DNA from 2 places in the Bacillus sp. FSL R5-0422 genome. Region 1 is predicted to be linked to the other one. Evidence: predicted binding sites of a transcription regulator. Region 1 holds the regulator's gene; the other holds the start of a gene.
The links. Region 1 encodes Rex, which represses fermentation and respiration genes when NADH is low (regulators of the CRP and FNR family bind a similar motif). Its sites were predicted from a motif close to TTGTGAAATATTTCACAA; they were not measured.

Region 1 (6,179 bases):
CAATAATGGTTTTCCTTGTTGTACAACTTGCTCAAGTACAGGAAGGATTTCTTGAATGTTTGTGATCTTTTTATCAGTGATTAAGATGTAAGGATTTTCAAGAACCGCTTCCATCTTATCAGAATCCGTCACCATGTATGGTGAAGCATATCCGCGGTCAAACTGCATTCCTTCAACCACTTCAAGCTCAGTTGTGAATCCTTTAGATTCTTCGATTGTGATCACGCCGTCGTTACCTACACGCTCCATTGCTTCAGCGATTAGGCTTCCAACTTCTTCATCTGCTGCAGAAATAGACGCAACTTGAGCAATTGATTCTTTGCCTTCGATTGGTTTAGAAATCTCGTGCAAGCCTTCAAGAGCTACTTTTACTGCTTCTTCGATCCCTTTACGAACGCCAACAGGGTTTGCACCAGCTGTTACGTTTTTAAGACCTTCACGGATCATCGCTTGAGCTAGAACTGTTGCAGTTGTTGTACCGTCACCAGCTACGTCGTTTGTTTTGCTTGCAACTTCAGCCACAAGTTTTGCACCCATGTTTTCAAATGCATCTTCTAATTCGATTTCTTTTGCAATCGTTACACCATCATTTGTGATAAGTGGAGAACCGAATTTTTTCTCTAGAACTACGTTACGTCCTTTAGGTCCTAAAGTGACTTTTACAGCATCTGCAAGTGCATCTACACCACGTAACATCGCGCGACGTGCTTCTTCACTGAACTTAATATCTTTTGCCATAATAACGAAACCTCCTCAGTCTTTTTAAAAATTTATTTCAAAGTTTTTTATGTGATTAACCAATAACAGCTAAAATGTCGCTCTCACGAAGGATTAAATATTCTTTACCTTCATATTTCACTTCAGTGCCTGCATATTTTGAGAAGATAATGCGGTCGCCTGTGTTTACTTCTAACGCAACGCGCTCACCACTTTCAAGTACACGACCTGAACCTGCTGCAACAATTTTACCTTCTTGCGGTTTTTCTTTTGCAGAATCCGGTAACACAATACCGCTAGCGGTTTTTTCCTCAGATTCAACGAGTTCAATGATTACGCGATCGCCTAATGGCTTTAACATAAGAAACAACCTCCTCAATTTTTATATGTAGTCTTTTTTTAGCACTCATCACCAGTGAGTGCTAACACATTTATTATAATAAAGAATGTCTTCTGCAATTTCAAGTAAAAACCTTTAAAAATTTTTACGCTTTCATGATCTTTTTTCAACTCAGATTCTTTCCTTTTCATCGAAAAAGAAGACTTGTGTTACAATAAATCTAGTTCTTTTAGTAAAGGGGTTTTCGTTACTTGAAAAAACAATATTGGTACATCATCTTAACGTATATATTGGTGCAGCTTTCTGCGTTTCCGTATGTGTTCATTATGAAGTGGCTAGGTTACATTCAGACACCGATGACACAAGCAGAGCTCTCTAAATTGTCAGGAACATGGACAATCATTAGTTTCTGTGTCGGATTAATCATTATTCTGCTCATCCTTCGGACTGTGCCAAAATCTTCACTTCGAAATGAAGCACCGGTTTCAGTCGGCGCGGCAATCGTTTGGATCATTGTCGGTTTCTTTCTTTCCCTCTTAGCACAATCAATTGCGGGGGCGATTGAACAATATGCATTTGGCATTGGCCGAGAATCCGAAAATACTCAAAACATTTTAGCCATTATGGATGCAGTTCCATGGCTTGTGATTGTCATCGCCCTGATTGGACCGATATTAGAGGAAATCATTTTTCGAAAAATCATCTTTGGTGTGGTTTATGAAAAAACGAATTTTTTCATTGGAGCACTTGTCAGTTCAGTGGTTTTCGCTGCTGTACACAATGATTTTCCCCACATCTTGCTCTATACCGCCATGGGCTTTACCTTTGCCTTTTTATATGCGAAAACAAAACGAATCATTGTTCCAATCGGTGCTCATATGCTGATGAACTCGCTCGTTATTCTTGTGCAGATTGAGCCAGTAAGAAAAATGATTGAAGAACAATCTCAAACAATGCAAATGATTATTGGAGGCTTTTTCTCATGAGAAACCCTGTTGTATGGGGCATCATTTATTTTGCCGTAGGTGTGGCTTTCACCTATATGGCTATTCAAAATCCAGGTGACATGTGGTCATTTTACAGCATTTTGCTGATGGTGTTTGCGGCCTATAATATCAATATCGCGCTTAAAATGTTTGCCTTCTCTGTCAAACTCAAAAAACAGCAGCAAAAATAAATCAAAAACCATTTTCCGTACGTGGGAAATGGTTTTTTTATGGGGGACACGTTTTCATGGAACAAGAAAAACTGAACATCCTAAATGAGCAGCATGAAACGATTGGAGTCGCTGCCCGATCAGATATCCACGCCCAAGGCCTTTGGCATGAAACCTTTCACTTCTGGCTTCTTAAAAAGGAACATGACATTATGTATCTCTATTTTCAGCTAAGAAGTCCCGTAAAAAAGGATTTTCCTTTTCTGTTTGATATCACCGTAGCAGGTCATCTTCTTGCAAATGAACAGCCTTCTGACGGTATGAGAGAGGTAGAAGAAGAGATCGGTCTTACTATACCTTTTGAGGATTTGACCTTTGCAGGTGTTATACAGGATGAAATCCATCTACACAATTTTACTGATCGTGAATTTTGCCATGTCTATCTTTACGTCCATCCAGAAGAGCAGATGAACATTCAATTACAAAAAGAAGAAGTCGCTGGACTTTACAGAGCAAAGCTAATGGATGCACAGCAGCTATTCACTAGAAAAATTGACAACATGAAGCTGGAGGGTTTTGAAATTGATAAAGCCGGAGAACGACGTAAGGAAAGCAAAGTAGTCAGTGTAAAAGATTTTGTCCCGCATGAACCCGCCTATTATGAGCATCTATTCCAAGCAATCAATCAATTCCTGTCAAAATAGAAAAAACATCGTGACCCTTATTTGGATCACGATGTTTTTTATGAGACATCATCATTTTCTTTCTCCTCTGTCTCTGTTTGCTGCATTTTACGATAGGTCACTCTCGAAATGACAATACTCACTTCGTACAATACGAGCATCGGCAAAGTAACCATGAGGTGGGAAACGATCTCTGGCGGTGTAATCAGTGCGGCAATGACAAGGAGGACAAAATAGGCATACTTCCGTATTTTTGATAAAAACATCGGTGTGATGATGCCAAGTCTTGTGAGAAACATCAACACAACGGGCATCTGAAACAAAAAGCCAAATGGAAGTGTTAACTGCATCAGAAATGTAAAATACTCATGAATCCCAATGACTTGCTCTACATTTAAATCATTCGACATCCGTATCATAAAATCAACGACAAACGGAAACAAAATAAAATAAGAGAAAGCCACACCGCTTAAAAATAAAAGCAGTGCAATCGGAATATAAGCAAGTGTCACCTTTCTTTCTTTATCATATAAGCCAGGGCTCACAAACGCCCATAGCTGATACAAAATCACGGGACACGTCAAAACCAAAGCAATGACAAATGCGAACTGCATAAACACGTACAGAGGATCTGTGAGCTTAAACGCGTTCAGCGTCAGTGTTGCCGCTTCATCCGTATTTTGTAAATATACAATTACCGGCTTAGCGAGAAAAAAACCTGCCACCATAAAGGCAACAAAGAACATCGCAATGACCACTAAACGTTTTCGCAGTTCCACAATATGCTCCATAAGCGGCATATCTTTGACATTCATGAAGCTCATCCTATTCTACTGATCTTCTTTTTTCTTATTTTCTTCCTGATCATCAGCTAAACCCTTTGTGGCATTTTTGAATTCACGTAATGTATCTCCTGCTGCTCTTCCTAATTGAGGAAGCTTTTTCGGCCCAAAAATAATGAGCGCAACAATCGCAATCAGAACCAAACTTCCAGGACCAATCGGACCCATTTGCTCCACCCCCTTTACCCCTTTTCGTCAATCCTCCTGTGTAATAGAGTAATGCTTTAAGAAATACACAAGAGACTGAAGTTCAACCGCCAAATCTATATGATGAATTCGAATGTGTTCCGGCACATTCAATCGGGCCGGCGTAAAATTAAGGATCCCTTTGATGCCAAGGGCAATCAAACGATCTGTAATGGGTTGAGCTGCTACGGCAGGTACTGTCAAAATGGCAACAGGTATATCTCCTACCTCTTGAACATGCTCTTCAAGCTTATCCAAATCATAGACAGGCACGCCGCCTATCTCACTACCTATTTTACTCTCATTGACGTCAAAAGCCATTGAAATTTTTGTATTATTATTTTTGATGAAATTATAGTGTAAAAAAGCAGTCCCTAAATTCCCGACACCGATGAGCATGACATTGGTCATTTCATCTTGGTCAAGTGTCTTTCTGAAGAAAGTCAAAAGGTAATCGACATTATAGCCATACCCCTTCTTCCCAAGTGCACCAAAGTACGAAAAATCTCGGCGAATGGTAGCAGAATCCACTTTGACTGCATCACTAAGCTCTGCCGATGAGACCCTTTGTTTTCCTGATGCATGCAGATTTTTTAAAAAACGGTAATATAGCGGCAAACGTTTGGCTGTCGCTTGTGGAATTTTTGACTGATCTATATTCATATAAGGTCCTCCAACTTAAATATCAGATGCTCTGTGAAAATCACCGTTTTTCCCGCCTGTCTTTTCAATTAAATAGGTAGGACCGATGATCATGCCTTTATCAATCGCTTTGCACATGTCGTAAACGGTCAGTGCACATACTGAAGCAGAGGTGAGCGCTTCCATCTCCACACCCGTACTTCCTTTTGTTTTCACCTGTACTTGTATGTTCAGAATGTGCGCATTTCCGTCTTCCTCCCAATCAAAGGAGATATCCACTCCTTTTAATGCAAGCGGATGACACATTGGAATAATGGTAGATGTTTGCTTTGCTGCCATAATGCCAGCAACCTGTGCAACAGACAGCACATCCCCTTTTCCAATTTCACGTTGCTCTATTTTATGAAACACTTCTTTTATCATACGAACACTTGAAGCAGCAACAGCGGTTCTCATAGTAGATGATTTGTCACTAATGTCGACCATCTTTGCTCTTCCTTGTTCGTTAAAGTGGCTAAATTGACTCATCTTTTCAACGCTCCCTCACTCAAATGATACACTATTTTTTCCTATCTGTCTTTCATTTGAATATGGCGATTGTATGTAATATTTGCTGGTTTACTGCTGATAAGCTACACTTAACATATTATAGCAGAGGTGAAGTTACATGATGATTCTACAATTGAATCAGCTGTCCAAATCGTTTGGTGCTGATACCGTTTTAACGAATATAAAATTGGAAGTGAAAGCAAGGGATCGAATTGCCATTGTAGGTCGTAACGGCGCAGGCAAATCCACTCTTTTGAAAATCATTGCCGGTCAATTGTCTTACGAACAAGGTGAGATCATCAAACCGAAAGACCTATCGATCGGCTATTTAGCACAGCATACCGATGTGACGTCTACACGTACGTTAAAAGACGAATTATTATCGGTTTTTGATCATTTAAAAAAAATGGAACAAGAGATGAGAACCATCGAGGAGAAAATGGCTTCTTCCACAGGTGCCGAGCTGGATTCCCTCATGAAAACCTACGACAGGCTACAGCAGGAATTTAAAGATCAAGGCGGTTATCAATACGAAGCAGACGTCCGCTCCATTCTTCATGGGCTCGGCTTTAGTCACTTTGAAGATGAGACAACCGTTCAATCCTTAAGTGGTGGTCAGAAAACCCGTCTAGCGCTTGGAAAGCTCTTATTAATGAAACCACAACTCTTAATTCTGGACGAACCGACCAACCATTTAGATATTGATACCTTATCATGGCTGGAGCAGTATTTGCAAAATTATACAGGCGCTATTCTGATCGTGTCCCATGATCGCTACTTCTTAGACAAAGTGGTGAACCATGTATATGAAGTTTCAAGAACGGCCATGAAAAAGTTTGCAGGCAACTATAGTAAGTATCTTGACCTGAAAGCTGAGCAACTAGAGCGTGATATGAAGCTTTACGAAAAGCAGCAAGAAGAAATCTCAAAGCTTCAAGATTTCGTAGATCGCAATCTAGCAAGAGCCTCAACCACAAAGCGCGCCCAGAGCAGACGCAAGCAGCTGGAACGGATGGATCGTTTAGATAAGCCATTAGGTGATGAAAAATCCGCAAACTTTCATT
Region 2 (6,179 bases), 270 kb from region 1:
GAGAATAAGTAGGAACGGAATACAGAATGAAATAAACGGAATCGTAAACACAAGGGTTTGAGATAATGCAAGCGGCGTCATATTGCCCATTTGCGCCCCTGTAATGACTGGGATACCTACAGCACCAAATGCGCCAGACGCAGCATTGGCAATTAAGCAAAGCATCGCAGCTTTCAGCGGTTTAAATCCAAGCTCTGTTAAGAGAGCGGCACTAATCGCAATCGGTACACCAAACCCAGCGGCTCCCTCTAAAAATGCGTTAAAACTAAAACCAATTAATAAGAGCTGAAGACGTTGATCTTGAGAGATTCCTGCAATACTAGAACGAATAACATCGAATTTACCAGATTTTACAGCTATTTTATAGAGCCACACCGCCATGATGACGATATATCCAATCGGCCACAGCCCATTAGATATACCGAGCAGCACAGCAGATAATGCTTTTTCAATTGGCATATGGAAGAAGAAAACCGCTGTGACAAAACTGACGATTAAGGTAAAACAAGCGGCTAAAACACCTTTTAACTTAAAAACGGTTAATGCAAGTAGGAAAAACAAAATTGGAAGCATGGCTACCAATGCACTCACGAACTCATTACCAAACGGATTATATATTTGCTGCCACATAGTGATTCATCCTTTTCTGCTCAGATAGGTTGCTTTTGATTAAAAATGAGGAGCCAAAATCTCTTTTAACACATTCACACTGTGTGCGAATTGTTCTTTTTCTGTATCATTCAGTGCAAGCTCTATCACTTCTGTTGCGCCATTTCGATTCACAAGGGCAGGTACACCAATGTAGACATCATCTGCTCCGTACTCTCCATCTAAGTAAGTGCTGACAGTCAAAATACTGTTTTCATTGTGCAGAATCGCTCTTGTTATGCGGGCCAAACTCATCGCTACACCGTAGTAAGTAGCGCCTTTTTTCTCAATAATTTGATAAGCGGCATGACGAACATTTTCCATCATCTCATCTAAATCTTCTTGTTTGTATTGATCATTTTTCTTCATTAATTCTGTAATCGGTACACTTCCGATATTCGCATGACTCCAAACAGCAAGCTCTGTATCGCCATGCTCTCCAATGATATACGCATGCACATTGTGTGCCGCTGCGTCAAAGTACTCACTGAGCATGTATCTAAATCTTGCGGTATCAAGTGTAGTTCCACTGCCGATCACTCGTTCTTTTGGAAGTCCACTGAATTTCCAAGTCGCATATGTTAAAATATCAACAGGGTTTGTGGCGACTAAGAAAATACCATCGAATCCACTTTTCATCACATTGTCTACAATGCCTTTAAATATATTTAAGTTTTTCTCCACAAGGTCAAGTCTCGTTTCACCTGGCTTTTGGTTCGCTCCAGCACAGATACACACAATGTCTGCATCCTTACAATCCTCATAATCTCCATACCATGTATTCACTGGGTGCGGAGCAAATGCTTTCCCGTGGTTTAAATCCATGACGTCACCCATTGCTTTATCTTGATTCAAATCGATGACAACCAATTCATCTGTGATCACTTGATTTATTAATGTAAAGGCATAACTGCTACCTACAAAACCTGCTCCAATAAGTGCTACTTTGTTTACTTTTTCGTTTGTCATTTATCTCATCCTCCTGAGTAAAACTAGGTTGTTTTTTGCATGTGAAGTATTTCACATTCTTATTGTGCAATACTTCACAAACTTTTGCAAGGGGGTTGCTCAAAAAAAATATGTAGCGAATTTGTGAACACACTTATTATACTTTCAAAGCGCTGTCCCCATGCATATTTCCACAAGAAAAAAGCTGCCAAACCATAGTCAGCAGCTTTATATATATTAATAAGGTCCCCAGTTGATCATCACGCCGATACAAATAAAGACAAGGCCAATGACAAACCAAATGAGTGCAAGCGGCACCATAAAACGCAGCCACTTCACATAAGGAATACCACTTGCAGCAAGCACAGCCATCAACACACCTGACGTCGGATTGATACAGTTAACCACCCCTTCGCCAAGCATGACCGCTTCTACAGCGACCTGTCTTGTGATGCCCATTAAATCAGCTAGCGGCGCAAGAATTGGAATAAAGACAACCGCTTCTCCTGATCCTGATGAAATCAAAAAGTGAAGAAGTGCACTCGCAATGTACATCCCAATCGCACCAGCAATTGGACTAAATCCTGTCAGCATACTCGCCAAGCCATTGACCACGGTATCAAGCAGCTTACCGTTTTCCAAAATGACAGAAATGCAGCGTGCCATTCCAACAATGAGTGCGCCGTAAACAAGGCTTTGACAGCCGACGATAAACGTTTTCGCAATATCATTGGCTGCTAATCCACCAAGCAATCCAGCCGCAATCGCCATGAAAATGAAGACTCCTGCCATTTCCTTATCAGTCCAGCCAAGCTGAAGCGCGCCATATAAGAAGCCCCCAAGAGACAATCCACACACTGCTAAAATCAATTTATGTCTGCCCGTAAATGCAGGCTTGTCCACAGATTCTGCATCAGATCCGCCAAGCCCCTTCGCAGGAAACCATTGATCACCCAGAAGGCTTCCCTTCTCTTTATTCTTGAGGCGTCTTGTATATAAATAGATGTACACAATACTAGATATAAGAAAGCAAAGATATATAATGACACGCAGGCCAATGCCAGAAAAAATCGGTAGCTCTGCAATCGTCTGAGATAACCCGAGTGGGGATGGAGACAAAATGGTTGCGTTAAACCCGGCATAACAGCCGATGTAAATGACCGCCGCTCCTGCTACAGCATCCCATTTCAAGGATCTTGCCACAATGATCCCGATTGGAATAAATCCGATAACAGAGTTCACGACAATCCCGGTCGTTCCAAGCACTGAAAATAATCCTCCAACAATACAAATAAACAATAATTGCTTTGTTTGAAATCTGCTGATGACATGGTGGATCATTCCGTTAATGGCACCTGTTTTCTCCAAAATGGCAATGGTTCCGCCAGTAAATAAAATGAGAAAAATAATAGAAGAAGACCCTACCATCCCCTCCTGAATAGCTGTAAAAAAGCCCACTGGACTTACGGGTGATTGATCAATGCGGTGATAGCTGCCAGGAACAGCTGTTGTAATCTCCCCTGATGTTTTTCGGTCAAATTCACCTGCTGGCACAAAATACGTGGCAATGGTACAAATGAGCGCAATGATAAATAAGAGAACATACGCATCCGGCATTTGAAGTTTTCTTTTTTGTTTCTCTGGTGGTGATACTGCTGCTGTTTTCATGTGTCAAAACCCCTTTGTCCCGATCGGAATTTCACTTAATTTTCAGAATAATCAAATGATGTGTTATATTATAAACACTGATGATATTTAAGATCAATATTATTTCACTAAAAGAATATTTTGACAGATTTTCTGTCAGCAAGGAGGCTATTCATGACAACTTTGACAAACGACATGCAGCAAACGGTGAAAGACATCTTTGAACACCTGCACGCTCACCCTGAAATCAGCTGGGAAGAAACGAATACGACGGCTTATCTTGAGGACTTATTGAAGAAAATAGGCTGTCAAACTCGAACATTTGACGACTGTACAGGAGTGATCGGTGAAATTGGAGAAGGTTCACCAGTGGTCGCGGTGAGAGCCGATATTGATGCACTTTGGCAGGAAGTAGATGGTGAGTTTCAAGCCAATCATTCATGTGGTCACGATGCACATATGACAATGGCTCTCGGCACCTTCATGGCATTAAAAGAAAAAGAGCTCCCAAACGGCACCATCCGGTTCATTTTTCAGCCTGCTGAGGAAAAAGGCGGCGGTGCGTTGAAAATGATTGAAGAAGGTGTGCTAGCAGACGTAGATTACTTATACGGAGTACATGTGCGCCCAATTCAAGAAACATTAAACGGACGCTGCGCACCTGCGATTTTGCATGGATCGAGTAATCATTACATCGGCACAATTATTGGCGAGGAAGCTCACGGTGCACGCCCGCATCTAGGGGTCAACGTGATTGAAGTGGCTTCTACCCTCGTGCAAAGACTCGCGCATATCCATGTCGACCCAAGAGTTGCACATTCTGTGAAAATGACCAACCTACATGCTGGCGGAGGCAGTTCAAACATCATCCCTGGCAAAGCTTCTTTTACATTAGATGTCAGAGCACAAACAAATGAAGTGATGGATGAACTAGAAAAAGAAATTGAAAGAGCCGTACATTCTGTAGCAGATGCCTTTGGCGCTTCCATTTCACTTTCAACAGATCATCGTCTACCTGCCGCAACTTTGAATGAGGAAGCCGTCCAGATGATGTCTCAAGCCATTGAAAAGGTTTTAGGCAAGGAGCAGCTCGATCCGCCGCTCGTAACGACAGGTGGAGAGGATTTTCACTTTTATGCTGCAAAGCTTCCGCATATCAAATCCACGATGCTTGGTTTAGGCTGTGATCTAGAACCTGGTCTACATCATCCATATATGACATTCGACCGTTCTGCTATTTTTACTGGCATTGAGATTTTGACTGAAGCTGTTTATCAAACCCTTCAGCAGCATTCATCATAAAATAAAAAACCACCCGTTTTTTAGCGGGTGGTCTACTTGATATTATGCATTCAAATCTGACATGGCTGGGACGTTGATTTCTTTTACACAAGATACCCTTGATAAATGAATCACACATCTCGCAAGCTCCACAATATCCTGTACAGGAATTCTCGTTTCATCGTACAGAGCGATCGCTTTCTCGGCTCCATCTTCATATGGTACCTCCGCTGCCAATTCACCCGGATTGATACAGGTAACGGATATTTTATCTTTTCTCACATGCTCTCTTAGTGCATTCACAATTCCGCGCAGACCAAACTTAGATGCGACAAAAGAAACTTGTGGCAGGTTTGTATGATCAAGCCCCGCAGTTGAGCCAACCACGATGATTTTTCCATTCTCCGATTTTCTGACGTTCGGAAGCAGTGCTTGGATGTATGTAATCGTTGAGGTGACATTCACATTGATTAAATGAGCAATATCCTCTGGCTGATCATGATCAAATGAATAATCATCTTCAAAGCCTCGTTTTTCCCATAAGCCGACGTTGTAGATGAGGACATCAATGGTTTTGTTCCCCAATGCTTCGATCATCTGTGGAATATGAGATTGGCTTGATAAATCAATTTTCAGCCAAATTCTATGTACACCGTCATCTAATTTCAAACTGCTCGGTTCACTTCGTGACACAATCCACACTGTATCTCCGCTTGAAGGAAGACCCTTCACAAAAGCATCCCCTAATCCTTGACTTGCACCGAATATGATATAGTTTTTACTCATAGCTCCTCCTTCTATATCTCATGAGCTATCAGTCAGACAGCAGCTCATCTGTAAGCGTTTTATACCTCTATCATATAGGTTCTAAGATCTGGCTGCCTCTTTTATGCCTGTCTTTATTTTTCGCTTATTTGATTTCCTTTAACTCCACTGGTAACGCACGTTCTTCTATAAAGCATTGAACCATATCCATAAACAGTTCTTTCTTTTCAAACGTAAATGTATGTCCAATAGCCGGAACGATCACACCTGCTGCCTGCGGATGTGAATTCGTTATTTTCTTTGCTGACCGTTTCATAATGCCTTTCTCCTTTTCTCCCACTGTAACAAGAATTCGTGCCTTTGCTTGTTGAAACGTGTCTGGGAGCTTGTAATGGAGATTTTCTTGAAACATCGTCAGAAGGGTTTTCTTCTGCAAACTTTTTGAATCCGCCATATAGTGATTGAGTACACCCTTTGGAAGCCCCATTTTTTCAGCTTGGAGCTCGATAAACCAATCTTTCTTTAATAATGGATGCGTAAGAGGTAAAAGAGGTCTCACCATCAAGTAAAGCCATGGCAGCGGCTTCACAAGAGCGCTGTTAATGACGGCTATGTCTACGATGTCAGGTTCTTTTGATAACACCTCAACGGCAATCTGTGCTCCTAGAGAGAAGCCAACGAGTATCACTTGACGGCCTTGCGCATGCTGCTTGATCAACGAGACGACTTCAAGAGCACTTTCTCGCATGGAAAAGGACTGTTCATCTGCTCTTGTCCCGTGACCAATAAGATCAGGCGTATAGCATTCATACGCTTCCTTGAATGTTTGTATCTGTTCCTGCCACATCCAGCTACTTACTCCTCCGCCATGCAGGAAAATCATGATCGGC

Region 2: the regulator Rex is predicted to act here: its motif matches at 1,657-1,674, upstream of MKX52_RS01725 (L-lactate dehydrogenase).

The regions. Positions count from the first base shown of each region.
Region 1 covers NZ_CP152014.1:587,551-593,729, reverse strand. Annotated here, with positions in the region: gene groL (chaperonin GroEL) at 1-738, opposite strand, end outside; gene groES (co-chaperone GroES) at 794-1,078, opposite strand; gene MKX52_RS02950 (CPBP family intramembrane glutamic endopeptidase) at 1,309-2,043, shown strand; gene MKX52_RS02945 (YdiK family protein) at 2,040-2,234, shown strand; gene MKX52_RS02940 (NUDIX domain-containing protein) at 2,291-2,917, shown strand; gene tatC (twin-arginine translocase subunit TatC) at 2,956-3,720, opposite strand; gene MKX52_RS02930 (twin-arginine translocase TatA/TatE family subunit) at 3,727-3,906, opposite strand; gene MKX52_RS02925 (redox-sensing transcriptional repressor Rex) at 3,934-4,587, opposite strand; gene moaC (cyclic pyranopterin monophosphate synthase MoaC) at 4,603-5,094, opposite strand; gene MKX52_RS02915 (ABC-F family ATP-binding cassette domain-containing protein) at 5,234-6,179, shown strand, end outside.
Region 2 covers NZ_CP152014.1:316,625-322,803, reverse strand. Annotated here, with positions in the region: gene MKX52_RS01730 (L-lactate permease) at 1-630, opposite strand, end outside; gene MKX52_RS01725 (L-lactate dehydrogenase) at 670-1,617, opposite strand; gene MKX52_RS01720 (YfcC family protein) at 1,834-3,264, opposite strand; gene MKX52_RS01715 (M20 peptidase aminoacylase family protein) at 3,418-4,545, shown strand; gene MKX52_RS01710 (SDR family oxidoreductase) at 4,588-5,310, opposite strand; gene MKX52_RS01705 (alpha/beta hydrolase) at 5,435-6,179, opposite strand, start outside.